3 linked regions of the Alkalihalophilus pseudofirmus genome follow. The protein of the gene in region 2 binds, or shares a complex with, the protein of the main gene of each other region. Links are inferred from orthologs where the notes say so. Each region holds a gene or a part of one and is shown on either strand. Other genes may lie near its edges.

The links.
Region 1: the proteins of PQ478_RS06770 (region 2) and PQ478_RS18685 are in contact, whole or in part, in an NMR structure (PDB 1GGR), measured with the Escherichia coli proteins. The link is inferred for Alkalihalophilus pseudofirmus from one-to-one orthologs.
Region 3: the proteins of PQ478_RS06770 (region 2) and ptsP are in contact, whole or in part, in an NMR structure (PDB 2MP0), measured with the Escherichia coli proteins. The link is inferred for Alkalihalophilus pseudofirmus from one-to-one orthologs.

The regions. Positions count from the first base shown.
Region 1 is NZ_CP117835.1:3,540,810-3,550,596, forward strand. What follows is about bases 768-3,513. They hold PQ478_RS18685 (HPr family phosphocarrier protein), read right to left. Parts: upstream 2,397-3,513; coding sequence 2,139-2,396; downstream 768-2,138. Other genes in these bases: whiA (DNA-binding protein WhiA), read right to left, coding at 2,431-3,387; PQ478_RS18695 (gluconeogenesis factor YvcK family protein), read right to left, coding at 3,492-3,513. Also shown: more of PQ478_RS18695, read right to left, coding at 3,514-4,445; RNase adapter RapZ, read right to left, coding at 4,442-5,335; PQ478_RS18705 (NUDIX hydrolase), read right to left, coding at 5,417-5,899; trxB (thioredoxin-disulfide reductase), read right to left, coding at 6,165-7,106; PQ478_RS18715 (tetratricopeptide repeat protein), read right to left, coding at 7,215-8,282; PQ478_RS18720 (DUF7305 domain-containing protein), read left to right, coding at 8,507-9,649; PQ478_RS18725 (DoxX family protein), read right to left, coding at 9,695-9,787.
Region 2 is NZ_CP117835.1:1,307,496-1,317,515, reverse strand. Bases 2,233-5,211 are described here. They hold PQ478_RS06770 (PTS sugar transporter subunit IIA), read right to left. Parts: upstream 3,992-5,211; coding sequence 3,473-3,991; downstream 2,233-3,472. Other genes in these bases: PQ478_RS06760 (glutathione ABC transporter substrate-binding protein), read right to left, coding at 4,610-5,211; PQ478_RS06765 (YjcZ family sporulation protein), read left to right, coding at 4,351-4,467; licT (BglG family transcription antiterminator LicT), read right to left, coding at 2,447-3,286; PQ478_RS06780 (carbohydrate kinase family protein), read right to left, coding at 2,233-2,421. In the rest of the region: PQ478_RS06795 (carbon starvation CstA family protein), read right to left, coding at 1-278; PQ478_RS06790 (DUF8052 family protein), read right to left, coding at 275-823; PQ478_RS06785 (CC/Se motif family (seleno)protein), read right to left, coding at 844-1,149; more of PQ478_RS06780, read right to left, coding at 1,477-2,232; more of PQ478_RS06760, read right to left, coding at 5,212-6,196; PQ478_RS06755 (xanthine phosphoribosyltransferase), read left to right, coding at 6,733-7,326; PQ478_RS06750 (NCS2 family permease), read left to right, coding at 7,339-8,868; PQ478_RS06745 (YycC family protein), read right to left, coding at 8,912-9,061; PQ478_RS06740 (SDR family oxidoreductase), read right to left, coding at 9,119-9,985. UniProt on the Escherichia coli protein: The phosphoenolpyruvate-dependent sugar phosphotransferase system (sugar PTS), a major carbohydrate active transport system, catalyzes the phosphorylation of incoming sugar substrates concomitantly with their translocation across the cell membrane.
Region 3 is NZ_CP117835.1:3,158,419-3,168,445, forward strand. What follows is about bases 1,485-4,470. They hold ptsP (phosphoenolpyruvate--protein phosphotransferase), read right to left. Parts: upstream 3,846-4,470; coding sequence 2,124-3,845; downstream 1,485-2,123. Other genes in these bases: PQ478_RS16810 (MarR family winged helix-turn-helix transcriptional regulator), read right to left, coding at 1,485-1,823; PQ478_RS16820 (phosphocarrier protein HPr), read right to left, coding at 3,845-4,108; PQ478_RS16825 (PRD domain-containing protein), read right to left, coding at 4,419-4,470. Also shown: PQ478_RS16800 (GerMN domain-containing protein), read right to left, coding at 1-430; racE (glutamate racemase), read right to left, coding at 544-1,353; more of PQ478_RS16810, read right to left, coding at 1,389-1,484; more of PQ478_RS16825, read right to left, coding at 4,471-5,255; PQ478_RS16830 (helix-turn-helix domain-containing protein), read left to right, coding at 5,471-5,695; PQ478_RS16835 (acyl-CoA thioesterase), read right to left, coding at 5,823-6,284; sdhB (succinate dehydrogenase iron-sulfur subunit), read right to left, coding at 6,415-7,167; sdhA (succinate dehydrogenase flavoprotein subunit), read right to left, coding at 7,164-8,933; PQ478_RS16850 (succinate dehydrogenase cytochrome b558 subunit), read right to left, coding at 8,947-9,576; PQ478_RS16855 (TrkH family potassium uptake protein), read right to left, coding at 9,974-10,027. UniProt on the Escherichia coli protein: General (non sugar-specific) component of the phosphoenolpyruvate-dependent sugar phosphotransferase system (sugar PTS).

The sequences.
Region 1 (9,787 bases), 2.2 Mb from region 2 along the record:
CTTCCTCATCGTCTTCACTCATAACAGACATAAGTACACTGGAAAATGGCTCCACTGCAGCAATTGTTGATCTCCACTGCAGGGACTCGCTTTCCGCGGGCGGTCCGGGAGCTTCCTCATCGTCTTCACTCATAACAGACATAAGTACACTGGAAAATGGCTCCACTGCAGCAATTGTTGATCTCCACTGCAGGGACTCGCTTTCCGCGGGCGGTCCGGGAGCCTCCTCGGGCTTTCTGCACTGGACCCATAAAGTTGGACACTTTTTTAAGCAGCTTTTTGGGTACTGAGTCGATAAGCTACTGGACTTTTCCGGTTCAATCTTGATTTAATTCTCACATGGTTGTAGTAATAGATGTATTGTTCTAACTCTTCTTTGAAGTGTTCAATACTATCAAATTCGTTTAAATAAAGGAACTCCGATTTCAGGATTCCAAAAAAGTTTTCCATGACAGAATTATCGTGACAGTTGCCTTTTCGAGACATACTTTGTGTGATGTTATGTTCTTTCAGTTTCCTTACGTAAGGGGCCATTCGATAGTGCCAACCTTGATCAGAATGAATCAAGAGATCATCGCCTTTATTTAGGTGCTTTAACCCTTGGTCCAACATCGTATCGACCAAATCATACGTTGGTCTTGATTGGAGCGTATAGGTTATCAGTTCGCCGTTAAACAGGTCAAATAGTGGAGACAGATAGAGCTTCTGTCCAAACAATTTAAATTCCGTAATGTCTGTCACCCACTTTTGATTAGGCTTCTCGGCTCTAAAGTTACGGTTTAGGATGTTTGGAGCTGCTTTTCCAACTTCTCCTTTATATGATTTGTATTTTTTCATTCGTACAAGGCATTTAAGCCCTAGGTCTCTCATCATTCGAAGCACTTTCTTTTTGTTAATCGCATATCCCTTTTCCTGAAGGAGGTCTGTAATACGACGATAGCCATATCGACCAAAGTGCTTATGGTAAATGAATGCAATTCTTCTTTTCCATTTTCGATCAGGATCTGGTTCGCTCCATTTTTTTACAAGGTTATAGTAAGTGCTTCTAGGCATCTTGGCTATCTTTAACATTCGAATCACCGGGAATTCGTTCCTTAGTTCATATACTACTTTCGCTTTGATTTTGTTGGTGATTGTTTTTCCTGAACTAAGGCTTTCAGCTTTTTTAAATACGCATTCTCCATACGCAGGTGTTCCAGTTCTCTTTTCATCTCTTCTATCGATTGGGTTGAAGAGTCGCTGTTGCCCTTGTTTTTATTCTGATTAGAAGTCATTGTAGAAAGCCCCTTTTCTCTTGGTTCAAGGGCATCTTCTCCAGCTGTTTCCCACTTTTTCTTCCATCTGCGAAGCATACATGGAACGGGAATATGAAAAATGGCTGATGCCTCTCGAATGGAGTAATTCTCTTCGGTCATAAATTGAATTACTTTCAGTTTAAAGGCAGCTGAATAGTTTGTATAGGGAAAGGTAAAAGCTTGATCCCCATGATAGCGAACTAACATCACCCAATATCGCAGCGTCGAATCATCTACGCCCACTTGATTTGCAAGTTCTCGATAACTGATGATTTCATTTAGATAACGTTTAGCCACTTGAAGTTTATATTCCTTAGTGAACGTAGTCATTTATGAAGGCGCCTCCTATTGTTGGTTGAGGTGTCCAACAATAGGGGTGCAGTACATTTCGCCCTGTGGGGTCTCCCCTGGCCACGCACTTCCCGCAGGAGTCGAGTCCCTTCCGCTCCAATCAACGGAGGAAGGATGTTATTTAGTGCCCCCATTTGATAATGATCTGTTCAGAGACCCTTACAGATGAACCTAAGGATGTCTGCTTTTATATAATTTGAAATGAACCATAACTAAATCGCTACACACAATTATTACATAAAGCAACACCCCAGCGGATGAAATATGCGGAGACTCCTGCGGTGCCTAGAGCAGGGCTGAGATCCCACAGGGCATAAGCCCGAGGAAGCTCAGCAGCTCACCGCGGAAAGCGAAGCATATTTCAGGAGCGACAAGCTTACACCTATCCCAGAAATGTTATGTTTTTTCATTTATTTAAACTGTTTATATGTCTGATCTCTCCCAAAAACTTTCCTGAACACAAAAAAACGGCCCTGCATCAGGCCGCCTTTCTTAAGCTTCTTTCTCAACATAGGCAGCTAGTGCTTCCAACGCTTCTGCCTCATCATGCCCCTCAGTAATAAGAGTAATCGTCGTGCCCTGGCTCAAAGCAAGGCTCATAAGACCCATAATACTCTTCGCATTCACTTTCTTTTCACCCTTTTGAATAAATACATCAGATGAAAAACGATTCGCCTCTTGAACAAATAGAGCTGCCGGTCTTGCTTGCAAACCGGTTTTTAGTTTAACTTGTACTTCTTTTTCTGCCATCTGTGTCCCTCCTCTACTGTTTTTCGTTCTAGTCTTACATTTTTAATTCCACCGATTGCCCAGAGCGAATACGTTCAGCCAGCTGGTCAATTTTCCGGAGACGATGATTGATGCCTGATTTACTAACGACACCGCTTTCCACCATTTCCCCAAGCTCTTTCAATGTAACATCTTGGTGTTTCATTCGAAGTTCTGCGATTTCACGTAGTTTCGGCGGAAGCTGCTCAAGGCCGATCTCACGTTCCACCAGCCGGATATTCTCCACTTGTCTTAAAGCTGCACCTACCGTCTTATTTAAGTTAGCGGTTTCGCAGTTTACAAGACGGTTTACAGAATTACGCATATCTTTCATAATACGCACGTCCTCAAAATAAAGAAGAGCTTGGTGTGCGCCGATGATGTTTAAGAACTCCGTAATTTTTTCGCTCTCTTTCATATACGTGATGAACCCCTTCTTACGTTCCAAGGTTTTTGCATTTAGATCGTATTCGTTCATCAATTCACATAAAGATTGATTATGTTCCTCATAGAGAGAAAAAACCTCTAAATGATAAGATGAGGTTTCTGGGTGATTAATTGAGCCCCCTGCTAAAAACGCCCCTCTTAAGTATGCTCTCTTACAGCATGATGTGTTCACTATTTCTTGTGAGATCGTGCGGATAAACGAAAACCCTTCTCCAAGGATTCCAAGGTGCTCAAGCAATCGTTTTGCCTCATGAGAGATTCGAACAAGATAGACGTTATTTTTCTTTAAGCGCATCTTTTTTCGAACGAGAAGCTCCACAAAAATCTCTGGATATAACTTTTTAATTAAAGTGTAAATCCGACGAGCAATCGCTGCGTTCTCAGTGGTCACATCAAGCCCAAGCTGCTTGTTTCCAAGTGACATCGATCCATTCATACGGATTAAAGCGGAAAGTTCTGCTTTAGCACAACAATCCTCTTGCTCAAACTGGGTTAGTTCTTTTTTTGTAGTGGCTGCGAAGGACATTACGTTCACTCCTTTCAGCCGTGCAGCACGCATGTATGACCCGCTTTTACTAATTGATCGTTTGCAAAACCACACGCCAATATTCTAGTAACCTTTTACGCCATTTACCTTTTATCTATTACATCTATCAATGCCTTAGATACTTTAATCGCATCATGTCTCAGCATTTTCTCATACTCCACAACAAAATGATCACAGATTATGCCGACGCCCATTGATTGAAGCCGGTCGGTATCTACAGTAACAGGGACAGCATGTTCTTTTGAATAATGCTTCCTCACTTCATCAGATACAGGTGACCCATGAACGAGGATTTCATCTATCATACCTTTTCCGCAATGAGAAAACAACGCATCGAGGTGTTCGGAGGCTGTATAGCCGTCAGTCTCTCCACTTTGTGTCATCACATTGCAGATATATACCTTTTTTGCTTCTGACTCTGAAACAGCTTCACTGATCCCTGGAACGAGCAGATTTGGCAGAACGCTTGTATATAGGCTTCCTGGCCCAAGTACGATGAGGTCTGCCTCTTGAATAGCTTTAACACTTTCATAAAGCGGACTAATGTCTGCTGGTGTTAAAAAGACCCGTTTAATTCGTTTTTTGGAAAGCGGTATTTTTGACTCCCCTGTTACCACGGTGCCATCTTCCATCTCACCATGTAAGACGACACTGCGATTAGCAGCAGGAAATACTTTTCCACGTACATTTAAGACCTTGCTGAGCTCTGCAATCCCTTTTGCAAAATCTCCAGTGAGAGACGTCATTCCTGCTAACAGCAAGTTGCCTAAGGAATGTCCTGATAAGCCATTCCCATTTTGAAAACGATGCTGAAATAACTCTTCTACTAATGGCTCTACTTCAGCAAGGGCGACGAGAACGTTACGAACATCTCCAGGAGGCGGAATATCAAGCTCTTGCCTCAAACGCCCTGAGCTGCCCCCATCATCGGCCACTGTTACAACCGCCGTGATCGAAACAGGAAATGTTTTTAACCCTCGAAGCAATACAGATAGTCCTGTTCCTCCGCCGATTACAACAATTTTCTTTTGCTTCACGTTGTTTTTTCCTTCCCCTTTTCAATATCTCTATGACTCACATGCATTACATACTCATTTGAAAATGCCTCACCAAAGTATTCTGCTAAAGTAACCGAACGGTGCTTTCCGCCAGTACATCCAATTCCGATGACAACCTGGCTCTTACCTTCACGTTTATACTGTGGAAGCATATACGTCAGCAAGTCACGAAGCTTTTCAATAAATGTCTGTGTTTCACTCCACTTCAGTACATACGAAGACACTTCTTCATTTAATCCTGTTTGAGGTCTTAGATGATCGACATAATGAGGATTAGGCAGGAATCTCACATCAAAAACAAGGTCGGCATCAATCGGGATTCCGTATTTAAAGCCAAACGACATGATATTGATTGAGAATGGATGACGATCCGTCGTTTTAAAACGCTGGATAATTCTCTCACGCAGCTGGATTGGCTTCATCTCTGTTGTATCAATAATCTGCTGGGCGCGGCCTTTTAACTCTTCAAGCAATTCACGTTCTTTTTTAATTCCATCCAGCGGAAGTCCGCCTTTAGCTAATGGATGAGACCTTCTCGTTTCTTTGTAGCGTTGTACGAGCTTGGCATCCTTTGCATCTAAGAACAAAATTTGCATTTTAAGCTGGATGTTTTCTTCTATGCTGATCGCATCAATTGCCTCAAATAAATGATCAAAAAATGCTTTCCCGCGAAGGTCGATAACGAGTGCGACTTTATTCATCGTCCCGTTTGAGCCTTTTAAGAGATCAACAAATTTTGGAATTAAAGCAGGGGGCAAATTATCCACACAGAAATACCCTAAGTCTTCAAAACTTTGGACAGCCACAGTTTTTCCTGCCCCAGACATCCCTGTGATGATTACGATTTGTATTTCTTCTTGATTGGTCATAGCCTATCACCTGCTCTTAGATTTAGTTCAATCTTATTAAAAATAACCTTATTTATGTTTAATTTATCTTTCAGCTTATCTTTACTTAGATTGATCAGGATCTGATGGATCAGGATCTAATCGATAAGATAGCAATTTAAAATCGGGTGTGTAATGGAACGTTCCATACATCAATCCGTCGTGTTCTAACACGTGACGGAATAACTGTTTATCTCCTTCAGCCATAGGCAGGGATGTAATCTGATCTAGCGGCTGCCATTTTAAAGATCCTTCTGGTGATTCCTCAAGCTGTTCACCTTCATACTGTGTTGCTTGAAATGTAAACATCATCCACTCAGATTGAATCTTGTCATCTTCAATAATGACCATTGAAAAAACGGCACGCAGCTTCGCATCTTTCACAAGAAATCCTGTTTCTTCACGGAACTCTCTTGTCACTGCTTCTTTAATGGATTCACCAGATTCCATTTTTCCTCCTGGTGCCACCCACCATCCTCTACGTGGCTTCTGTAACAATAACGCTTGATCTCCATTTACTAGTACACAGTTTGTAACCCTTTGCAACAGCTTCACCTCAGTTCTACTACTCCTTAATATTATACATTCATTTTGATAACGTCACAATTACTTGGATTAGGGAAAATTTGCATGAGGGTTGATTTTGTCGAATCATTTCAAAAATAGACAAAAAAAGGGCACGGACGATGTGTCCGTGCAAATTATATAAAAAAGGGGGTCAATTACTTATTTATATCATACCCCATATATATTTCATCCTTGTTACAAACTCATTAAGACCGAATTACGTTTTTTTCTGCAGTTTTTTGAATTATTTTGTCTGTTCTGCGAGACTTTCTAGATAATGTTGCACATTTTGTGCAGCTAAGCTGCCATCGCCTGTTGCTGTGACGATTTGACGAAGAGATTTTTCACGAATATCACCTGCTGCATAAATGCCAGGTACTTTCGTTTCCATTTCTTCATTTGTAACAACATATCCTTCTTCATTTAAGATGCCAAGGTTTTTCACACTCGCATTTAGCGGAAGCATACCGATGTAGATGAATACACCATCTGTCTTGAAATCTTTTGTTTCGCCTGTTTCTGTGTTCTCAATTGTGACACTGCCTACTTTTCCGCCCTCTTCATTGATCTCGTTTACAACATGATTCCAAATAAATTCGATCTTATCATTGTTAAACGCACGATCTTGAAGAATTTTTTGAGCACGAAGCTGATCACGGCGGTGAATGACTGTCACTTTAGAAGCAAAACGAGTTAAGTAAACAGCCTCTTCAACAGCCGAGTCTCCTCCGCCGACAACAACAAGCTCTTTCCCTTTAAAGAAAGCTCCGTCACAAACAGCACAGTATGAAACCCCGCGGCCGCTAAGCTCTTTTTCACCTGGAATGCCAAGCTTTTTATATTCTGCACCCGTTGCAACAATGACAGAACGCGCCTTGTATTCTTTACTGCCTGCTTTGACGATCTTATAATGACCTTCATCGATAATCTCTTTTACATCGCCATAGCCATATTCAGCACCGAACTTCTTCGCATGCTCAAACATTTTTGTTGAAAGCTCAGGCCCTAAAATATGGTCAAAGCCGGGATAGTTTTCTACATCTTCTGTATTAGCCATCTGACCGCCAGGAACTCCGCGCTCAAGCATAATCGTGCTTAAGTTTGCACGAGATGTATAAACAGCTGCAGTCATTCCGGCAGGACCCGCTCCTGCGATAATGACATCATACACTTTTTCTTCACTCATCCTAATCCACTCCTTCAATCACTGCTGTAAATTGATTTCTACCCTTATCCTAATCAAGAGATATATAAGTGTCTACTTATATGCTCAAACAAAACAAATTCTTTACAATTACCACAGGTGGTATTCTACATCGCGCGCCAAAAGGGTGCCTTGCTCTACTTTTTCAAGAATTTCTGCCGCAGATTTATTCCCTAGCTTTCCCGCTCTGCGCCAGTAAAATAAGGCCTTTTCATACTGGTCTGTGTGATAGTACGCCACAGCTAAGCAATGGAACAGATCGGGTTCACGTTCTAAAATGAAGGGCTCTACACGCATAATCCGTCCGATGACCTGCTCGTAATGTCCGACTGCTGCCAGAACTTGTGCTACCTTCATATGATGTTCGATATCAAGCGGATAAATGCGCTTAATCGCATCAATAAAAGGTGCTGCAGACAACTCATTGTCTTTCATCGTATAAAATACTGCTAAATTACAAAGGGCGAATAAATTCCCCTCATCTTCTTGTAACACATTTCTGCTTAGTTCAAACGCCGAATCATCGCCTAGACGAAAAAGTGCTTCAGCTAAATGATTATGCGCCGACCAGCAAGCAGGGTGCTCCGTAATAATGTCTTGCAAAATAGGAAGCGCCTCTTCAGGTTTCCCGTCTCTAAGCAGTGTACGGGCACGGCCATGCTCAATAATATATTCATCAGAGGACAAATCAAACGACTCCCAATCTTCTTCGTCGTCCGCATCAGCCTCTGCTTCATTTTGCTCTACTTGCATTAAATCCAACAAGTCGCCTGCGTCTTTGAAGAACTCCCCGCCAGGAGTTAATACCATGTAACGCTTTGCGGCCTCTTCAGCCTTTTCAAATAATCCAAGATAGGCATAATTGTTAGCCATGAAAAAATAACATTCAGATTGATCGTCTCCGTGATTCGTTAGGACCATCTCTAAAATGTCATTCGATCTCTCATACTGGCCGATCTCTGAGAGAACTGCCGCTAATTGAACATGAAAAACCGGCTCTTGATCCGTCAGCTTAACAGCACGTTCAAATAATTTCACTGCTCGCTTCAGATGGTTTTTACGATAAGCAATAATGCCTCTATGAAAGAAATAATCGCCGCTGCGATAAAACGGGATCACATTTCGGTTTTCTTGCTCATTTTCAGGTGTTAAGTTCATGAAGTTTAATTCCCCCAAGTTCTCATTCATACACCCAAGTATACAATAAACAAAGAGAAGTAGGAATGTGAAATAACGATTCTTCTTTGTTCTAGCCTCGAATTTCCTCTACCTTTCCAATCTATATTCTATTACACAAACTTTAGATAGAAACTTTTACCAAAAATGTTATAACATAAGGACTATATACCTATCAACTTTAACATTCTTACTCGAGGTGATATATGCTAACTAAATACATAGTAAAAGAAAAAGGCCTTACTTTATTAGAAGTATTAGCTACCATTGTGATCTCATCCCTTTTTATAGGGATCATTTATAATGTATTACTATCTACTTTTTCATTTAATGAGAAAACAAGCTCGCATATCAACCTTCGTCAAGAGGCCAATATTATGATGACACAGTTAAGAGAACAGCATAAGGCTGGATATGATGATGTATTTTGCTATGATGATTTTTTTGAATCTGCGCATTTAATCGAACACATTGAGCTTAATGAAATTTCACCTGAAGGAACAACTATTACTACGAACAGACGTTGCGGGAATTTAAACGCTGACTATAACTTAAATGTAAATATGAGGCTAACCGATTCTCATAACCCTTCATTTGAGATACAAACAACCCTGGAAAGTCAATATTCCTCAAGTGTTACACCAATTAATCCAGGCCCTGATCCTGATCCAGAACCCGAGTCTTCGTTTCTAGACTACTTAAGAAAGGAAAATGTCCTCTTCTTTGGAAATATTCTTGATTTCACAGGGAACGGAACCGTCATAGGTCCAGAAGCTACAGTTGTGATGCGAAACGGCTTTTCATCGAACAGCGGCTCTAAAACATCAATCAAGGCGAAGAATATTTACATACAAGGAAATTTAGATTTAAAACATATTACTCTTGGCCACAGCTCTGAGAGCACCATTTACGTAGGCGGTGATATTTTAACAGGAAACTTAAATCAGGTTGATATCAACGGAAAAATACTTTATACAGGTTCAATTACGGGTAAAGATACACTCCCGCACGAAGATAGCTACACAGTGGAAAAAGTAGATTCTATTTCGTTTCCTGAATTTACTTTGCCTGATGTAGAAAATCAAAATTGGTATACAGAGAGAGGCTACACCGTATTAAATGACCAGACGACGTACCGCAAACAGATTTCTAATCAGACCATCTATGCCTCTAAAGGAGATGTAAGAATCTCTAGTAATACGAGCGGCATAATCTTTGCTCCAGATGGTAATGTCACCATTGATAATAATGCTACATTTACCGGAGTGATTATCGCTAAAAGCATTGATATAAAAGGGACCGTCGTTTATGAACCTCTTCCGCCGGATGCCGAAGTCCCTTTCAACTAAAAAAACTCAGGAGCATGTGGATATGCTCCTGAGTTTTATAAAGTGTTAAGCCGCATTCGCTACATCACCTTGAATCCTTTGGCCGCCATTTCGTTTGTTGTTAATGAACCCTTTCATATAAGGAATAGCCCAGCGGTC
Region 2 (10,020 bases):
ATACTACCAATGATAATCCATAATACCGCAGGCAGCCAGCCAAATGCTACTGCTGTAATAGGGCCTGTAATCGGACCTCCACCAGCAATCGTTGCAAAGTGATGTCCTAGCAATACCGGCTTCTTTGCAGGAACATATTCTACCCCGTCATTTACTTCTACTGCTGGAGTGACACGGTTTGGATCCACTTTTAATTCTTTTTCTAGAAAACGACCATAAATACGATAAGCAAGTAAGAAAATGACCCCTGAGATCATCATTAATGTTAAAAAGTTCATACCCTAGCTTCCCCCTTCAATAAGGCATCCTGAAATCCCTTTACAAATTCTCTCCCTTTGTTGTTTACGAGTACTATTCTCTCTGTAAGGTCAACAATCGCAATGTAGCGATCTGCCCAGCCATGTAAACCAAACTTTAAAAACTGCAGCTTCCGTGCCTTCCTCACCTCCTTCAAAACAGCTTTATCTATTGGTTGATTGGTTACAATAAATCCAATAAAAAATGTCGACATATGTTCACGTTTAGATGGTACAAATTCTTTGATTCTAGCATCAATATCTTTGGCGAACTTCTTTATATCTGTTGGAGTGATGGCTTGTTCTTGATGTCTGACAAATGCATATTGCTGATTTTCAACACTCCATACCTTAATTGACTTACTCATTAGATATTTCTCATCACGCCTTTTAAATTCAGCATAAAAATCAAGCACTGTATTTCCTATTCTTTCCTCCCGGTACACATTAAATTGCATCGTATATTGATTAGCCATATCATTAATAAATTCTTTCATTTCCTTTGTGCTGACTTTAGTCTTGTTCATTCCCTTCACCTTACTCCCCTTTAAAATCTCTCGAGTCCTGTTGCTTGTAGTTGTTTGATCCAGCCGAATGTAGATAGATCAATTTTTAAACCTGTATCTTTTAGAGGAAGGTTCGGTTCAATTAACAACTCAATTTCATTATGCTGAATTTTCTGAAACTTATTTCTATCAAAAGGTGCCTTATAAGATAAAATAAGTTCAGTAATCCCCCCTGTACAGCAGGAAGAATTTCCGTGAAATAATGAAATGCTTACTGTACCTCCGCGCTTTTTTATAAAGTCATAGGCACGTTTTGAAATGGTGATAGGAATGTTCGAATCTTTCATGTTGATCCCCCCATTATCAGTGTACCTTCTAAAACACTCATCTAATGAATGTTATTATTTAATCCTTAATAGTATTAACAATTTTCGAACTTTTCTACCAACTATTTATCATTATACAAAAATAGAAATAGAAAACAAGAGTAAGTTCACTAATTTGTTCGATTTTCTAACAATTCCATTAAATTATATGTTTCTAGAGTACATTTCGTATAAAAAGAGCTGTTCTAGGTTGAACAGCTCCTTCTTTTGTCTTATAAAATTAGATCAGCCAACGCTACGATCGGCTTATTTTCCATAAAAATACATTAAGATTACCTGACACACACTCTACTTTTGTAATGTAGCTTTCACTTCATCAAGCGTAGGAAGGGCAGTCATTGCCCCTCTTGTAGAAGCCGCAAGCGCCCCTGATACCGAAGCAAACTCAACAATTTCCTTCCACTGATCAAGAGCAATCTCTCCTAGAGCAGTATTTCTTTCGCTCAGTTGATATAAGATTCCTGAAACAAAAGCATCCCCTGCTCCTGTAGTGTCAACTGTTTCAACTTTCATTGCCGGCACATGAATCGTTTCATTATCAACATGTACATAACTCCCCTTGCTGCCATAAGTAACAAGCAACACTGGAATGTTGTACTTTGAAAGCTTTTTTATACCTGCTTCAAGTTCTGTTTCACCAGTCAAAAATGTAAGTTCCTCGTCTGAGATTTTCACAATGCTTGCTTCTTTTAACATTGAACTAATCGTTTCTCTCGCGTCCTTTTCTGACGGCCATAACCCTAATCTTAAGTTAGGGTCATATGACACAATCATATTTTGCTCCTTAGCCATTTTTACTGCTTGTAGAGTAGCACTTCTGCTCGGCTCGGAAATCATTGAAATGGACCCATAATGAAGAACATTATGTCCTGTAAATAACTCGGAATCTAAGTTATCTATTGAAAGAAAACGATCTGCACTAGGATCAATATAAAAGCTGAAATTACGCTCACCCGATTCATCTAACGTTACAAAAACGACTCCAGTTCTTGCTTCCTCAGTTAAGATCATAGAAGTAACATCTACCCCGTGGCTTTGCAACGTTTCTTTAAGGAACTCTCCCAATACATCTTGCCCAACTTTACCAACAAAGGTGGATTTCGCACCTAATTTAGCTGCTGCAACAGCCACATTTGCCGGAGCACCGCCAGGACTTTTTTGATAAGTGATATTCTCTTTGTCTAATGGAATAAAATCAATTAATGCTTCACCTAAGGATATAATCCCTTTCATATTCAATCACACCTTATTTTTTTCTTTAACTTCGTTCTTTTTTATCAATTCGTTGAATGTGTAATGTTAAATAAACAAGTTCTGATGAGGGAAGGTCCTGTTCCAAACGATCCTTTACATGATCTCTCAGCAGCAAGGCCGTTTGATAGGATCTGTTGTATTTCTCCTTTACAAGCGCATGCATGTCTGGGTCTACATCTTGAAACGGTTCATTTTCTACTACTCGTTTCAAAGCGAAATTTAAGTGAGTCATTAATCGTTGATATGATATCGAGTCTTCTTCAACTTTGACTTGCAGTGTATTTTCAATTAATGAAATGAGCTCATGAAGGATAACGGTTGTATTCATCACTTCATTCATGGTAGAGGCATTCATCTTGGCTGTATGAATGTGAAGAGCTAAATGTCCTGCTTCATCTTCCGGTAATCGAACACCCGTTTTTTCGAAAACCAAGTCGACAGCCCATTTACCAATATCAAATTCAGCAGGGTACAGTGCTTTAATTTCGTGTAATAATTTATTATGTAGGCTGAATCCCTGTTTTATACGTTCAATGGCAAACGAAAGATGATCGGCTAAAGCCACATGAACATGCTCATTTAGACTGGCTTTTAACTTCTTCTCGGCATACGAAATGATTTGCTCAGCTAAAGAAATATGTGCTTCAGGCAGCATATTGAGCATTTGAGTAAATTTTTCATATTCATTCTTATCTTTCATGACAAACACTTTCTCAATTTTCTCAGGGTTAATTAAATCATTCTTCCGCTTACCAAAAGCTAATCCAGAGCCCATAACAATAATTTCTTCTTGCCCCTCTTTTACGACCACTACATTATTATTTAACACTTTATTAATCTTCATCATCATGCTCCCTAATTAATCCGCCATCAACAATATATCATCCGAATAACACCCTACCATTGTAACGAAATGAAACGAAAAGCGAAAGTGAATGCTTTGGCATTGCAGGTAAATGAGGGGAGCAGATGTAAAAAAAGTGAAGCTGTTTGACGGCTTCACTTTTCTTATTCAACTATTAATTTAAGATTAGCCCTTCATCTTTAATGTAAGAAGAGGAGTTTCACCTGCAACCACATCGGTTGCTGTTTCTTTGATGACGCTATCTAGGTCGTCTTGATTTGTAACAACAATTGGCGTAATGATGCTTGCCGCTTTTTCTTTTACAAGTGCAAGGTCAAAGTCAACTAAAGGATCTCCTACTTTCACTTTATCTCCTTCTTTAACATGAGCTGTGAAACCTTCACCTTTCATATTGACCGTTTCAAGACCAATGTGAAGTAAGATCTCTGCTCCGCCTGGCGTTTTGATTCCAATCGCATGTTTTGTCGGGAAAACCTGCATGATTTCTCCTGATACAGGAGCAACAACTGTTCCATTAGCAGGTTCCACGGCAACACCGTCACCCATCATTTTCTCTGCAAAAGTTGGGTCTGGAACATTTTCAATAGCAACATATTTCCCCGTCATTGGAGAGTGAACAATTTCTTGAGTTGGTTGAACTGGTGCTGCTTCCTTCTTATCTAGTCCGAATAATTTTTTTAACATGTTAAATACACCTCTCAATTAATTTCATAATTACTAATTACATGACTGGAAATGATGCTTTTTTTCAGGAAATAGAAAAAGACCTAAAAAAACGCATAAAGATAGCTTAGTGCTCCCCATTCGTTTCTCAAGGTCTTGCCTGATCTAATCAGTTACAATCCTGCCATATTCATTTCGCTAACACATTTTAATATGAACAATAGACCTTGTCAAATGATCTCGCTTAGGGGAAGCGTTGTTTGTACTATTCCCTTGTTTACCATTTCTCAAACAAGAAAACATCTCATGCCTGGATTTATGATTTTCACCTAAAAAATGATGATTAGCCCAACCAATATCAGCTAATTGACATAGTATGTATGGAACAGAGCAGAAAGGAGTTGACAGCTATGGGTTACTCTTATCAAGGTGGGTTTACGTTAATTGTCGTATTATTCATCTTATTAGTCATTGTCGGTTCCGCTTACGTATGCTAATTAAACTTTAAGAACCCCCTCCTTATTGTGAACGCATATAACCCCCCAGTTTATAAACTGGGGGGTTAGTGGATTTACATAGTCGTTAAATTATGGAGTTATGCTATGGTTTTATACTATGGTTTTATACCATGGTTTTATACTATTGAATCGTCACATCACGGAGGTAATATAAGCTGCTTGGATGAATCCAAAAACCTTCTACCTCATCACGAAGACCAGCTAGATGCTCTGTATGATAAAGAGGCACTAGAGGAGCTTCTTCGATAATAATTTCCTGTGCACGTTTGTAAATGTTTAATCGCTCGCCCTCATCAGTTTCTTGGCGGCCTAATACAAGCAGCTCATCTACTTCATCATTAGCATAGAACGTACGGTTTCCAGTCATGCCGAAGTTAGATGAATGAAACATCGGATAAAGTCCGTAATCAGCATCAGCTGTCACCGTTCCCCAAGCACCAATCATCATATCATGCTCTGCATTCGTGATATTGTCTAAAAACGCACCATATTCCATCGCACGAATATCAGCTCGGATCCCGATCTCAGCTAATTGACTTTGCAGGTATTCAGCTACGTCAATACGAATTCTTGCATCATCGGTCCAAATGGTTGTATCAAATCCACCTTCATAACCGGCTTCGGCTAATAATTCTTTTGCTTGATCCACATTATAAGGAAGGCCTTCTACTTCATCACTGTAGCCAAAAACCGGTGGAGCCAGAGGTCCTTTGGCAGGGAGTGCAGCTCCGTCCATTATGCCGTCTATGATTTGTTCTTTATCGATAGCCATTGAAATCGCTTGTCTAACAAGCTCATTATCAAACGGTTCTTTTGTGTTGTTAAATCCTAAATAGGCTAAGCTTACACTATCTTCTTTTGCGACTTTAACCCCTTCCGTTTGCTCTATACGAGTAACATCACTTGGGTTTAAGTGGCCGATAATCTGTGCTGTATTTGTTTCAAGCTCTGCAACACGAGTTAAATCCTCAGGTACTACTTTAAATGTAATAGAGTCGACCTTTGCAGCTTCTCCCCAGTACTCTTCATTCTTAACGACTCTTACCGACTGTCCGTGAACACGATCTTCAAACTTAAAATATCCAGACCCAACCGGATTAGAGTTAATAACACTTCCAGGTTCTTCTCCCTCATCCATAGCCGCATAATCCGCCCTAATGGCTTCAGCACTAATTATATGACCGCCAGGGTGTGCAAAATGAGCTGGAAGCGGTGCAAATGGAAACTCGGTTTCAATGTGTACTGTATATTCATCAATTACTTCAACATTTGTAATCATATCAAATAAAAAGGCAACTGGAGACGCAATAGCAGGGTCGAGCAATCGCTCAATATTTGCTTTAATAACTGCCCCATTTAATTTCGAACCATCATGAAACGTTACATCTTCTCGTACTTTTACTTCCCACGTTGTATCATCAATTGGTTCGAATGATTCAGCTAATCCCATATGCATCGTTAGTTCTTGATCTGTGTAGACTAATGTATCATAAATAGTACGACCAACATTAAGCGTTTGGTGATCATTTCCTAAGTGCGGATCTAGCGTTTGAGGGTCTGCTTGAACATCAATCACTAAATCTCCCCCGCTTATTTCTGCCTGATCAGCTGCTTCTTCACCCACGTTTGCATCACTTGAGCACGCAGCCATCATTGCACTAATTAACATTACCAACATAAATAAAGTGAATAGCTTTATTTTCCCCACTTTACGTACCTTCTCTCTATTAAATTTTTGTGATATTTACTGATTATAGCGTGTTTTTCTATAAATACAAGTAAAAAGATAGGAATAGTCTAATTCAGATTGTGATGAAGGTTTTGAATAATGAATTCATTATTATTAAGGACCATTAATTAAAAGATTTTGAGCACCCTAAAAAACGAATGAATTTTCAAAATTTAAGTTTTTTATTCGTTTTTTTCAAAAAACTCTTTAAAAAATAGACATGATACTCTATACTAACCCCTATACACAAACAATATAAAACAAACTCGTATAATCGTGAGGATATGGCTCACAAGTTTCTACCAAGCTGCCGTAAATGGCTTGACTATGAGTGATGATGACAATCGGATCAAATAATAGTTCAATTGAACAGGTGTTTTATGTATATTACTTCTTATTTAGCAATATACATTGCCTAACGTTTCTTTTGACAAAAAACCCGAATGTCAAGGTATCACTTGTAGTCTACAGGTGCCTTGATATTCGGGTTTTTTCATTATTAAGGAGGGGATCGTATGCAAGAGCTAAAAAATGCAATACGAGAAAGAGGAAAAGTATTATCAAATGATGTGTTAAAGGTTGATACTTTTTTAAACCATCAAATTGACACGGAGCTAATGGCATTGGTCGGCAAGGAATTTGCTGCACGTTTTAAGAATGATGGGATTACTAAAGTTTTAACCATTGAATCATCAGGTATTGCACCAAGCTTTATGGCAGCAACAGAACTTCAAGCACCGTTGATCTTTGCCCGCAAGAAAAAGTCATTAACGTTAACGGATAACCTCCTTGTAAGCACGGTTTATTCTTTTACGAAACAAGAATCAAATGATATATCTGTCTCCAAGGATTTCATCCAAGGAGGAGATCGTGTGTTAATCATTGACGATTTCCTTGCTAATGGCCAGGCGGCATTTGGATTAATAGAGATCGTTGAACAAGCAGGTGCTAGTGTTGCAGGTATTGGAATTGTGATTGAAAAATCATTCCAAGAAGGAAGAAAAAAGCTTGATGATGCTGGGTATCGCGTCGAAGCGCTAGCACGCCTGCACGATTTAAATGAAGGTAAAATTACATTTGTTGATGAACTCGTTTCATCGCACTCATAAGGAGGCTGCATCATGACGACTAAACCTATTCATTATCCCCTTTATAAAAGAGAGGATACAGATGCATTTTTTGCCTTATTCCAAAATAACTTAGCAAACTTTGTGATTATAGCGGTCACTATGCTTGGTATGGGATTCCCTGCTAGTATTGTGTTTGGAAAAGTTATTCCTGGTGCTGCTGTTGCTGTTATGGCCGGAAATTTATATTATGCGTACATGGCAAAGCGCTTGGCCGTTAAAGAAAACCGAACTGATGTAACCGCCCTGTCTTATGGGATCAGCACTCCTGTTATGTTTGTCTTTTTATTTGGGGTTCTTGCGCCTGCTAACGCTCTTACAGGTGACCCTGAACTTGCTTGGAAAATTGCTGTTGCCGCAGCCTTTTTAAGTGGTTTGATTGAAGCTGTAGTCAGCTTATCTGGAAACTGGGTCCGTGACCACCTGCCGCGCGCAGCCATGTTAGGAGCTCTTGCGGGTGTGGCAATCACATTTATTGCTGGTGAAATGTTATTTAATACGTTCTCCATTCCGGTTGTAGGTCTTGTTGCTTTAGCTATTATTTTAGTTGGTGTAGTTGGTAAAGTCGCAATGCCATTCAATATCCCTGCATCATTATTCGCCGTAATCATAGGTACTGCTCTAGCTTTTGCCTTAGGGTATCAATCTCCTGGAAGTATTGCTGAAGGTATCTCAAACATGGGATTTTACCCAATCGTCCCTTCACTAGCTGCATTTGAAGGAATGACTTATTTATTTGGAGCACTTATTGGATTACTTGCCGTATTATTGCCCATCACACTTTATAATGCGATTGAAACGATGAATAACGTCGATGCGATGGCAGCTGCAGGTGATTCCTATGATGTTCGTGAATGCCAAGCTGTGGACGGCACAGGGACGATGCTTGGTGCCATTTTTGGAGGATTGTTTCCTACAACTGTTTATATTGCCACAGTCGGCTCAAAACAAATGGGAGCCGGACGAGGATACAGTATATTAAATGCCGTTGTTTTTGGTGCAGCAGCTGTAACAGGTGTGATTGCTGCATTAGCCGCGATCATTCCATTAGCTGCGATCGCACCAATTCTTGTATTTGTCGGCTTATCAATGGTCACAACAGCCTTTCAATCTAATGATAAGAAATACTATCCTGCTGTGGCGATCGCAATGCTGCCGTATTTCGCTAACTATGTTATGACACGATTTAATAACGGAGCAGGTGAAGTCGTTGCTGGGATTTCTGAGGGGATCGTTCCACTCGGACAAGGAGCTATGTTTACAGCTATTTTACTTGGGGCTATGACGGTTGCTATTATTGATCGGAATTTTAAACAAGCAACCATTTTCTCTCTGATTGCTGCCTTCTTATCTTTTGTCGGATTTATGCATGCACCGGCTCTTGCTGTTAATGCTGCCCCAGATTATGCTATAGGATATGTACTAGTTGCCGTTTTCTTTGTATATTGTGCGTATAAACAAGCATCGGCACAAGAAGTCACAGAGCCTGCTTTAACGAAAACAAAACAACAAGTAGCCTCTTAATAAAATGAAAGACGTATCCGCCGTTCAGTGCGGATACGTCTTTTTATTTTTCTGTGCTATCATTTTTTTTCTCAAGCTCAGCCAGTTTTGCAATTAGAATATGCTGAGGCATATGCATAATTTGTTCAATCGGCACATTCAATGATTTAGATAATTTTTGTGCAGTCTCGGCTGAAATTTGTAAAGGTCTCATGTCATCACTCCTCGTATTTATTAGTTTAGCGGATGTGACTCTATGATGGCAACACCTTTAACCGTTTACAATGGTCCCGCCGTTTACATGAAGCATCTGTCCGCTGACATAAGAGGAATCATCAGATGCTAGATAAACATAGGAAGGTGCCAATTCTTCCGGCTGCCCGGCACGTCCTAAAGGGGAGTTTTGCCCAAAAGAAGCGACGTGGCTCGCATCAAAGCTTGCTGGGATAAGCGGCGTCCAAATAGGACCAGGCGCCACACCATTTACTCGTATGCCTCGTTTAATTAATGATTCTGATAAGGAACGGGTAAAGCTGACGATCGCCCCTTTTGTTGAGGAGTAATCGATTAATTGATCATTTCCTTGATATGCCGTAATAGATGCTGTGTTAATAATACTCGCACCAGATTTCAAGTGAGGCAGTGCTGCTTTTGTTACATGGAAAAAGGAGAAAATATTTGTTTTAAATGTTCTCTCTAACTGCTCTGCAGTGATTGCTTCAAGTGATGTTTGAGGATGCTGCTCTGCTGCATTATTTACTAGAATATCTAGCTTATTATAGGTTTCGATCGTTTTTTGAACAAGCTGCTTAGCAATGCTTTCCTCCCCAATATCTCCAGTGAATAATAAACATTGCTTCCCTTCTTTTTCGACTAATCCTTTGGTAATCTGGGCATCTTCATGTTCATCTAAATACCCAATGACAAGGTCTGCTCCCTCTCTAGCGAATGCTACAGCAACCGCTCGTCCAATTCCGCTGTCTCCTCCTGTAATGAGAGCTACTTTACCTTCAAGCTTCCCGCTCCCCTTGTATTCCGTCCGGTCATACACAGGTTTTGGGTTCATTTCCTCCTCAAAGCCTGGCTGGCGATTTTGATGCTGAGCTGGCTGACTAGTTGGATACGATTTATTTGTCATATAGCAACACTCCTTTTCCATTAGCTTCTCACTAA
Region 3 (10,027 bases), 1.8 Mb from region 2 along the record:
TCCCAGCAGGTATAACCGCTTTAAATCCATTTGGCAATAACTCAGTCACAGGTCCACCGTCAACTAAATATTGAAGAGATTGACGCAGGACACTTTCCGTTTTAGGCAATGTTAACGTTTGAGGGACGACTAAGCCATTTTCATCGATTAGATATAATTCTCGCTGCACATCTTCTACAACTGCATCTGCCTCAGCTTCACCCTCATCACCATCTTCGCCTTCTTCACCTTTACTAGGAGCTTCGGCATCCCCTTCCCCGTCTACCCCTTCTTCACTCTCTTCTAATTCAAGCGAATCTCCTTCATCAATATAACTAACTGGCGGCGCATCCATTTCATTTGCTGCTTCATTTGCTCCAAACGAACACCCTGTAGCTACAAGGGTTGAAATGACTAATACTGGAACACCTTTACGAAAGAACTTACGCATTGTTTCCCCTCCTAAAAAAAGATGGTTTGTACTACATGTATACGAGCACTTTTGAACTTTAGACCACTTGTCTACAAAAAATAACAAGCACAAAAAAACCACCTAACGTAATGTTAGACGGTTTCTTGTCTGCCTAGATGAATCGACTCGACTTCAATATCGATTTCAAGCCATTTATCAGCAAGTGTTTTAAATTGGTCTTTATCTCCTGTAGTAAAGAAGCGGTGGGTTGGTTTTCGTTGGTCTGTAAACAGTAAATTATTATGATAGAGGAGCCCGCTCACTTCTCTGGCGGTTTCATCACCAGATGAGATCAATTGCACATCCGGCCCCATCTGCTTTTGAATAGTGTCTTTTAACAGCGGGTAATGAGTACAGCCTAAAATCATCGTATCAAAACCTCTATTTTGTAATGGCTCTAATACTTCTTTTACAATCAGATCAGCTTCTGCTCCCTCAAATACTCCACGTTCTACTAACGGAACAAATGGAGGACAAGCTAGACTTTCCACTTTCACTTCATGATTAATTGACTTTAAGGCTTTTTCATACGCACCGCTCTCAATCGTCCCAACCGTCCCAATCACAGCCACATGATCCTTTTTTGTCACTTTGAGTGCACTTGTTGCACCAGGATGTACAACCCCAACTACAGGAATGGAAAGTTCCTTTTTCACTTCTTCTAAAACGACCGCTGTCGCTGTGTTGCATGCGATGACTAACATTTTCATGTTTTCTTCAAGCAGCCGGTTAATCATCTCCCAAGTGTACGTGCGAACTTCTTCGCTCGTTCTCGGACCATACGGACATCTAGCTGAATCGCCCAGATAAACAATCTCCTCTTTAGGAAGCTGCCTCATCAGCTCTTTAGCTACTGTTAATCCCCCTAGGCCCGAATCAATCACTCCTATCGGTCTATCCACTATGTTTCCCTCAATTTCTATGCAACCTTGACGTTCTACACTTTAGCCTTCATTTCTTCATGTAGTACATGCAAGCTCTTCTCGAGAAAGTTTACTTCTTCTTGAGAAAAATTCTGCAAAATATTTTCTAAATACTCTTGTCTTTTATTGATCACTTCATTAATAATTGTCGTTCCTTTATCTAACAAGTGAATCCTTACCACACGACGATCATTTTTATCTTTCACACGTTCTACCAGCTCGTTTTTCTCCATCCGGTCAACGAGATCAGTCGTAGTACTGCACGCTAAATACATCTTGTTCGATAGCTCTCCTATTGTCATATCACCATATTCGTTCAACCATTGTAATGCGACAAACTGAGGAGGGGTAATAGGAAACTGCGTTAAAATTTCTCTTCCTTTTTGCTTAACCATTTCCGAAACTCTTCTTAAAGATCGTTCAATTTGTTCAATTTGTTGCTGGTCCATCTAATGTACCTCCGTCTATTAAACGTGATTTCGTCTATAACGTCTAGACGAAAATCGTCCTAATTTATTTTATATACTATACGTTTTCTGAAACCTGCAGCCGGTAGGCTCTAAGATTTAGTTCACAAGCTCATATCATTCTAAAAACACTTAATTTGTCCCTTAAAATATGTACCTTATTCCCTCATTGTCTCTGTTTTCAGCATGAATTGCAAGCTTTGATCTAACTGTTACGAGAAATGTCAAATGATTTACCTCATAAAAAAAAGAGCAACCGCCAAGACGGTTACTCTAAGTAAATTATGCTTTCACAAATGCTTCACGGACACGAGCTTCTACTTCATCTGCTGTATCTAAGTTAAGCATTTCTTGCGCAAACGTTGCTAATTCTTCTTTTGACAGGTCAAGTAATTGACTTCTAGCAGGTAAGATAGATGTTGCACTCATGCTGAACTCATCAAGACCAAGACCTAATAATAATGGAATAGCAATCTCGTCTCCTGCCATTTCACCGCACATTCCAGCCCATTTTCCTTCTTTATGAGCTGCTTTAATGACCATATCTACTAATCGTAAAATGGAAGGGTGATACGGCTGGTACAAGTAGGAAACTCGCTCATTCATACGATCTGCTGCCATTGTATATTGAATCAGATCATTTGTACCAATACTGAAGAAATCAACCTCTTTGGCAAAACGATCTGCAGCTACTGCTGTCGAAGGAATTTCAACCATGATTCCAACTTCGATCTCATCTGATACTTCTACACCTTCAGCAGTAAGCTTGTCCTTTTCTTCAGCAAGTAAAGCTTTTGCTTCGCGAAGTTCTTCAAGAGTAGCAATCATTGGGAACATAATTTTCAATTGACCATACGAGCTTGCACGCAAGAGAGCACGCAGCTGAGTACGGAACATATCGACTTTTTCTAGACAAAGTCGAACGGCACGGTATCCTAAGAAAGGATTCAGCTCTTTAGGAAGATCTAAATAAGGAAGTTCTTTATCTCCACCGATATCAAGAGTACGAATAACGACTGGTTTTCCGTCCATGCGCTCAACTACTTCTTTATAAGCTTCGAACTGCTCATCCTCAGTCGGAAGTGCGTCACGTCCCATATAAAGAAATTCGGTACGGTATAAGCCAATACCCTCTGCACCATTATTAATTACACCTTCAAGATCTTTTGGTGTACCAATATTTGCAGCAAGCTCTACATGCTGACCATCCTTTGTAACAGATGCTTCATTTACAAGCTTAGCCCATTCTTCCTTCTGCTTTTGGTAATCAGCTTTTTTCTTTTCGTATGTAGCTAATTCATCAGAAGATGGGTTAATAATGACATCACCATCGATACCATCTACAATAATTGTCATTCCATTCTCAATTTTTGCCGTTACTTCTTTAGCCCCTACGACCGCAGGGATTTCAAGTGAACGAGACATAATAGCCGAATGAGATGTTCTTCCGCCGATATCTGTAGCAAATCCTTTAATGAATACAGGGTTTAACTGTGCTGTATCTGATGGCGTTAAATCTTCTGCAATAACGATCGTTTCCTCAGCAATCGTTGCTAATGATTGAGCTTCAACTCCTAGAAGATGTCCAAGCACACGCTTTGATACATCACGAATATCAGACGCACGTTCTTTCATATATTCATTATCCATGTTCTCAAACATATCGATGAACATATTAGCGATTTCATTTAATGCGTATTCGGCATTTTGACTTTCATCGTTAATTTTCCCTTTTACTGCATCAACAAGCTCAGGATCACTTAAAACAAGCAAGTGAGCCGCGAAGATCTCGGCTTTATCAGCACCCATTTCAGCTTCAGTCTTGTCTTTAATGACAGTCAGCTCATCTTTAGCTGTTTTAAGGGCTGCATCAAAACGCTCAATCTCAGCATCACGATCAGTCACTTTTTTTAATTCAATATTCAGGTCAGGTTCAACGTGGACAAAAGCTTTGGCGATTGCTACTCCGCTAGAAGCAGCAATCCCAGTTAATTTTAATGACATTATTCGCCTAACCCTTCTTTAATAACATCCTCAATTGCTTGTAATGCTTCATCTGCATCAGAACCTTCTGCCTTAATTGTTACTTCAGCCCCTTGACCTACCCCTAGTGACATAACACCCATGATTGATTTTAAGTTAACAGACTTACCTTTGTACTCAAGAGTTACATCTGATGAGAATTGTCCTGCTTTGTTTACTAATTGTGTTGCAGGACGAGCGTGAATTCCTGTTTCTGCTGTAATTTTAAATGTTTTTTCTGCCATTGTTCATCAACCTCTTTCATTTATTTTAGAATGGGGTTGGTTTGATGCACCCATTCTGTTTCATAATTTTGTTGCTGCTCTTTGCATCCTCCTAACGTTAACTATGCAATTTACATCTGCATGAAAACGTTTTAAAGGGAATCCTACAAAAAACAGGCATCAGTAAAGAAACGCACATGATGATAACATGGACTACACTTGTATCGTACCCCATTTAAACCTCATATACACTTCCATACTCATGCCTGATCTTGTCAGTAACACGTAACTAAGTGCAACATATAATTTATTTAATAAGACAACTTATTATTTATTTAATAAATCGTTGTAAGTAAAACACAACTTCCGGCAGCTGTTCTGCCTTGTAATGTGTGTTAAAACGTTGATTTAAAACGTTAATTAACTCACTAGAGACAGTATAGCACAACTCAAATTCTTCTTTCAACACATCTGATAGCTTGGGAGAATAGTTGACTATGTCAGTTGATTGAAAACGATCAATCAGTTCGCACAAAAAACTAACTAAACGCATATACTCAACTGAGCGCCTATTCAAACTGACATTGCCTTTTTCCATAATAATTTCTACAAGCTCTGAAACGAGCTGAGGATGTTCATTCATCTCAGATAACGGCTGATTAGATGAGGCACTATAAATATGCAACGCGACAAATCCAATTTCAGCTTCTGGCAGTTCGACAGTCAAGTGAGCGTTTAAGTAATCTACCGCTTTTCTAGCAAGGTGAAACTCGTTTGGAAACATCATTTCTGTTTCAGTTAAAAATGGATTAGAAATTTCGATCCCCTGCTCCAGCCTTCTTATTGCAAAATGAATATGATCCGTTAAAGCAAGATGAATCCGTTCATAAAGAGGCTTAGGCAGCTCTCTTTGAATCATGCGGATAATCTCATTGATATGAATGATTAATGCTTCATCTAGATCACTTAGGAGCTCCCTGTATTGCTTTTGTTCTTCTTTGTCTTTTAACACAAATAATTTATCAATTGCATCGGCTTGTATGTGCTGTCCTTTTTTTCGGCCAAAGCCAATCCCTTTGCCAATAAGAATCACTTCATTAAGCTCAGGACTTTGTGCGATTACCACATTATTATTAACTACTTTCTCGATTCGATAAGTTCCATTCATGAACTGCCCTCTTTTGCATACATTCTATATACCATCTTATCTAAGGAGTAAATCACCGTCAATAAATATAGTCATTCGTATAATGCTTTATTTATTTAGAGATTATGCTCACATGTTAGAAGTTCTTTACATATACTATCAAGACTAAAGCCCTTCAACAGTGGGATTGAGTTACCCAAATTCGCTCTTAGCCCGAGCAAGAAGGAGTGAACTCATTGAAAGGAGCAGAATTCGGACCTAAACCATTACTTACGAAAAGGGAACGAGAAGTGTTCGAACTACTTGTACAAGATAAAACAACGAGAGAAATTGCACAAGAACTTTTCATAAGTGAGAAAACAGTACGAAATCACATTTCTAATACAATGCAAAAGTTGGGGGTTAAGGGGCGCTCTCAAGCTGTTATTGAACTGATCAGATTAGGTGAAATCGAAATCTAAACAGCATTAAACGCAGCAGGTGCACAAACATCATATGACAGCCTTCTCGGTCAGCTTACCTCCTAATTTGGAAGTAAGCTGACTTTTACTAATTATAAAGCCTCTGTAACCACACTTTTACCATTGCTTATAAACAAACCATTTCTCCTTTGAGGGCTTGACGCATTTCTTCATTCCAAGGTACTGCTTTGCCGCTTTCCTTACCTATCTGGACAATGGCTCCTCTTCCTGTTAAGCACACCTCTTGATCTTGATTAAGAACAAGATAGTGAAGATCCATTGATGAACTTCCTAATTTTTCTACTTTTACATATACTCTTAGCTGCTCGTTGAATTTAATTTGTCTTACATAGTCGCATTGTAGGTCAGCTGCTACGATCATCGTCTCAAAATCGGCATTGGCCCATTTTTGCATTAACCCTAACGAGCTGAAATATTCAAGCCTTGCATCTTCAAAATAAACAAGGGCATTTTTGTTGTTCACATGCCCGAAAGCATCTGTTTCTGAAAATCTCACACGAACCTCGCTTGAGAAAGTGAACCCTTTTTTCCATTTATCAAAATCAGTAATATACGCTGGCAGTCTCATGTTAGTCCCTCACTTCAAATAGTCTATTAAAAAAACTCACCCTCTATTGATCTATGTACCTACTTACGGGTAATAGTTCAATAAAAGGGTGAGTGTTAAATTTCAATCATTAACCGATTAAGAATAATTCTTATTGTCCACCAAAGAAGTTCTTAAATGATTGTAATGTTGTTTGACGGTTTAGGTCCGCAATGGATGTCGTAAGAGGAATCCCTTTTGGACAAGCTTGTACACAGTTTTGTGAGTTACCGCAATTAGCAAGTCCGCCATCACCCATAATAGTCTCTAAACGTTCTGCTTTATTCATTTCACCAGTTGGGTGAGCATTGAATAAACGAACTTGAGATAACGGCGCAGGTCCGATAAATTCAGATTTGCTGTTTACATTCGGACATGCTTCTAAGCAAACCCCACAAGTCATACATTTAGAAAGTTCATAAGCCCATTGACGCTTTGTTTCTGCCATACGTGGCCCTGGTCCTAAATCGTATGTTCCGTCAATTGGAATCCATGCTTTTACTTTCTTCAATGAATCAAACATTCTGCTGCGGTCAACCATTAAGTCACGTACAACAGGGAATGTTTTCATTGGCTCAAGGCGAATTGGCTGCTCAAGCTGATCCACTAGTGCCGTACATGATTGACGGGGCTTCCCGTTAATCACCATTGAACACGCTCCGCATACCTCTTCTAGACAGTTCATATCCCATGCGATTGGAGTTGTTGTTTCCCCTTTTGTAGTAACTGGGTTACGACGGAACTCCATTAACGCTGAGATAACGTTCATATTTGGACGATATGGTACCTCAAACTCTTCCACATAAGAACTGCTGTTTGGGTCATCTTGACGAGTCACTTGGAATTTGATTGTTTTTTCACTCATGATTTAACAGCTCCTTGCTTCTTTTGTGAGTAGTCACGTTTACGAGGTTTGATGAGTGATGTATCAACTTCTTCATACGTAAAGTCTGGTGCGTTCTTCGCTGGGTTGAACGTAGCCTTTGTTGTTTTTAAGAAGTCTTCATCATTACGCTCAGGGAATTCAGGCTTATAGTGTGCTCCGCGACTCTCGTTACGATTGTAAGCACCAAGAGTAATTACACGTGCAAGGCTTAACATACCATCAAGCTGGCGTGTGAAGGATGCACCTTGGTTACTCCATTTAGCCGTATCATTAATGTTGATGTTTTTGTAACGTTCCATCAACTCTTGAATCTTTTCATCTGTTTTAAGAAGCTTTTCGTTGTAACGTACTACTGTTACGTTATCTGTCATCCACTCGCCAAGCTCTTTGTGAAGGATGTAAGCATTCTCTTTACCATCCATTTTCATGATGTTATCAAATGTTTCTTGCTCTTTCTTCACTTCATTATCAAATAATGATGAAGACATAGCTTCTGCAGACTTCTCTAGTCCGTTCATGTATTCAATAGCTTTAGGACCAGCAACCATTCCACCGTAGATCGCAGAAAGCAGTGAGTTTGCTCCTAAGCGGTTTCCACCATGCTGAGAGTAATCACACTCACCTGCAGCAAATAGACCAGGGATGTTTGTCATTTGATCGTAATCAATCCACATTCCACCCATTGAATAGTGAACAGCAGGGAAGATCTTCATTGGTACTTTACGTGGGTCATCCCCCATGAACTTCTCATAAATCTCGATGATACCGCCAAGCTTAATATCAAGCTCTTTAGGATCTTTATGAGATAAGTCAAGGTATACCATGTTTTCTCCGTTAATACCAAGCTTTTGCTCAACACAAACGTCAAAGATTTCACGCGTTGCGATATCACGCGGTACAAGGTTTCCGTATGCAGGGTATTTTTCTTCTAGGAAGTACCACGGCTTACCATCTTTATACGTCCATACTCGTCCACCTTCACCACGTGCTGACTCACTCATTAGGCGAAGCTTATCATCACCTGGGATTGCTGTAGGGTGGATTTGAATGAATTCACCGTTTGCATAATGAACACCTTGTTGATAAAGTTTCGCAGCAGCAAAACCAGTGTTGATTACTGAGTTTGTTGACTTACCAAAGATAATTCCAGGGCCGCCTGTTGCCATGATTACAGCATCAGCTGGGAAGCTCTTAATTTCAGAAGACTTCAGATCTTGTGCTGTAATTCCACGACAGGTACCTTCATCATCAACGATAGCTGATAAGAACTCCCATCCTTCATACTTTGTAACAAGACCGCTTGTCTCATGACGGCGAACCTGCTCATCTAGTGCATACAGTAATTGCTGTCCTGTTGTAGCACCTGCAAATGCTGTACGGTGATGCTGAGTTCCACCAAAGCGACGGAAGTCAAGAAGACCTTCTGGAGTACGGTTAAACATAACTCCCATACGGTCCATCAAGTGAATAATTCCTGGTGCTGCTTCTGTCATTGCTTTTACAGGAGGCTGGTTTGCTAAGAAGTCTCCCCCGTATACCGTATCATCAAAGTGCTCCCAAGGAGAATCCCCTTCACCCTTTGTATTTACCGCACCATTAATTCCGCCCTGTGCACACACAGAGTGAGAACGTTTTACCGGTACCAATGAAAATAAATCAACAGGCACCCCTTTTTCTGCTACTTTAATTGCTGCCATCAGACCAGCTAGTCCGCCTCCGACAACAATAACTCTGCCTTTACTCATCCTGATCCACTCCTTAAATGTTTGCTAAGTCTGGATTAATGAATGCGAGGATTGCGCGAATCCCAACAAACGTTAATGCGACGAAAATACCGATCGTTACATATGTTGCAATTTGCTGTGAACGTGGTGTAACTGTAAGTCCCCAAGATACTGCAAATGACCATAAACCATTAGCAAAGTGGAACGTAGCAGCAACGACACCTAAAATATAAAACGCAAGCATAAATGGACTGCTTAAAATATCAGCCATCATATTGTAGTTAACTTCTGCACCAAATGCAGCTGCGATACGAGTTTCCCAAACATGCCATGCAATGAAAATTAATAAGAAAATACCTGACGTACGTTGTAAACGGAACATCCAGTTACGGAAGAAACCGTAACGTGCCGTGTTATTTCTAGCTTGGAATGCAATATAGATACCATAGATAGCGTGGTATAATAGTGGAATAAAAATAATGAAGATCTCAAGCGCATAACGGAAAGGTAAGCTTTCCATGAAATGTGATGCTTGGTTAAATGAACTAGCTCCTCTTGTAGCAAAATGATTGACTACCAAGTGTTGTACTAAGAATAATCCAACTGGAATTACGCCTAGTAAAGAATGCAACTTACGATTAAAAAACTCTCGATTACCGGCCATACCTTTGTCCCCCCACAATTGTTTTTTGACTACCCATACAAAAATTCTGTCTACATTCTCTCTTTTTCCGTATAACGTGTACCTCCCCACTGTGAAAACAACGTGATATGGAAATTAAACGAAATTTGTGAAACTTACGTAAAGTTTCTGTGAAAAAAATCCGACAAATTAATTGTACTCCCATCAGTTTGCCTCGTCAAGAAAACGTATACAAGTCTTTTATACAAAGTTTTTCGCGCTTTGTAACCCTTACTGGGCAAGAAACCCTTGGTATTTAGCACTTTTTGTAGAAAATAGTCTGTTAATTTTATTGGCTCTAACTCAATCTTCTGAAAAAAATTATAAAAAAATCCTGTATACCCTGAATTTCTCAGGATAAAACAGGAAATTTTGTTCTTTAACCAATAATAATCCGCTCAGTTGGATATTTAAAATGACTCTTCGTTTCTCT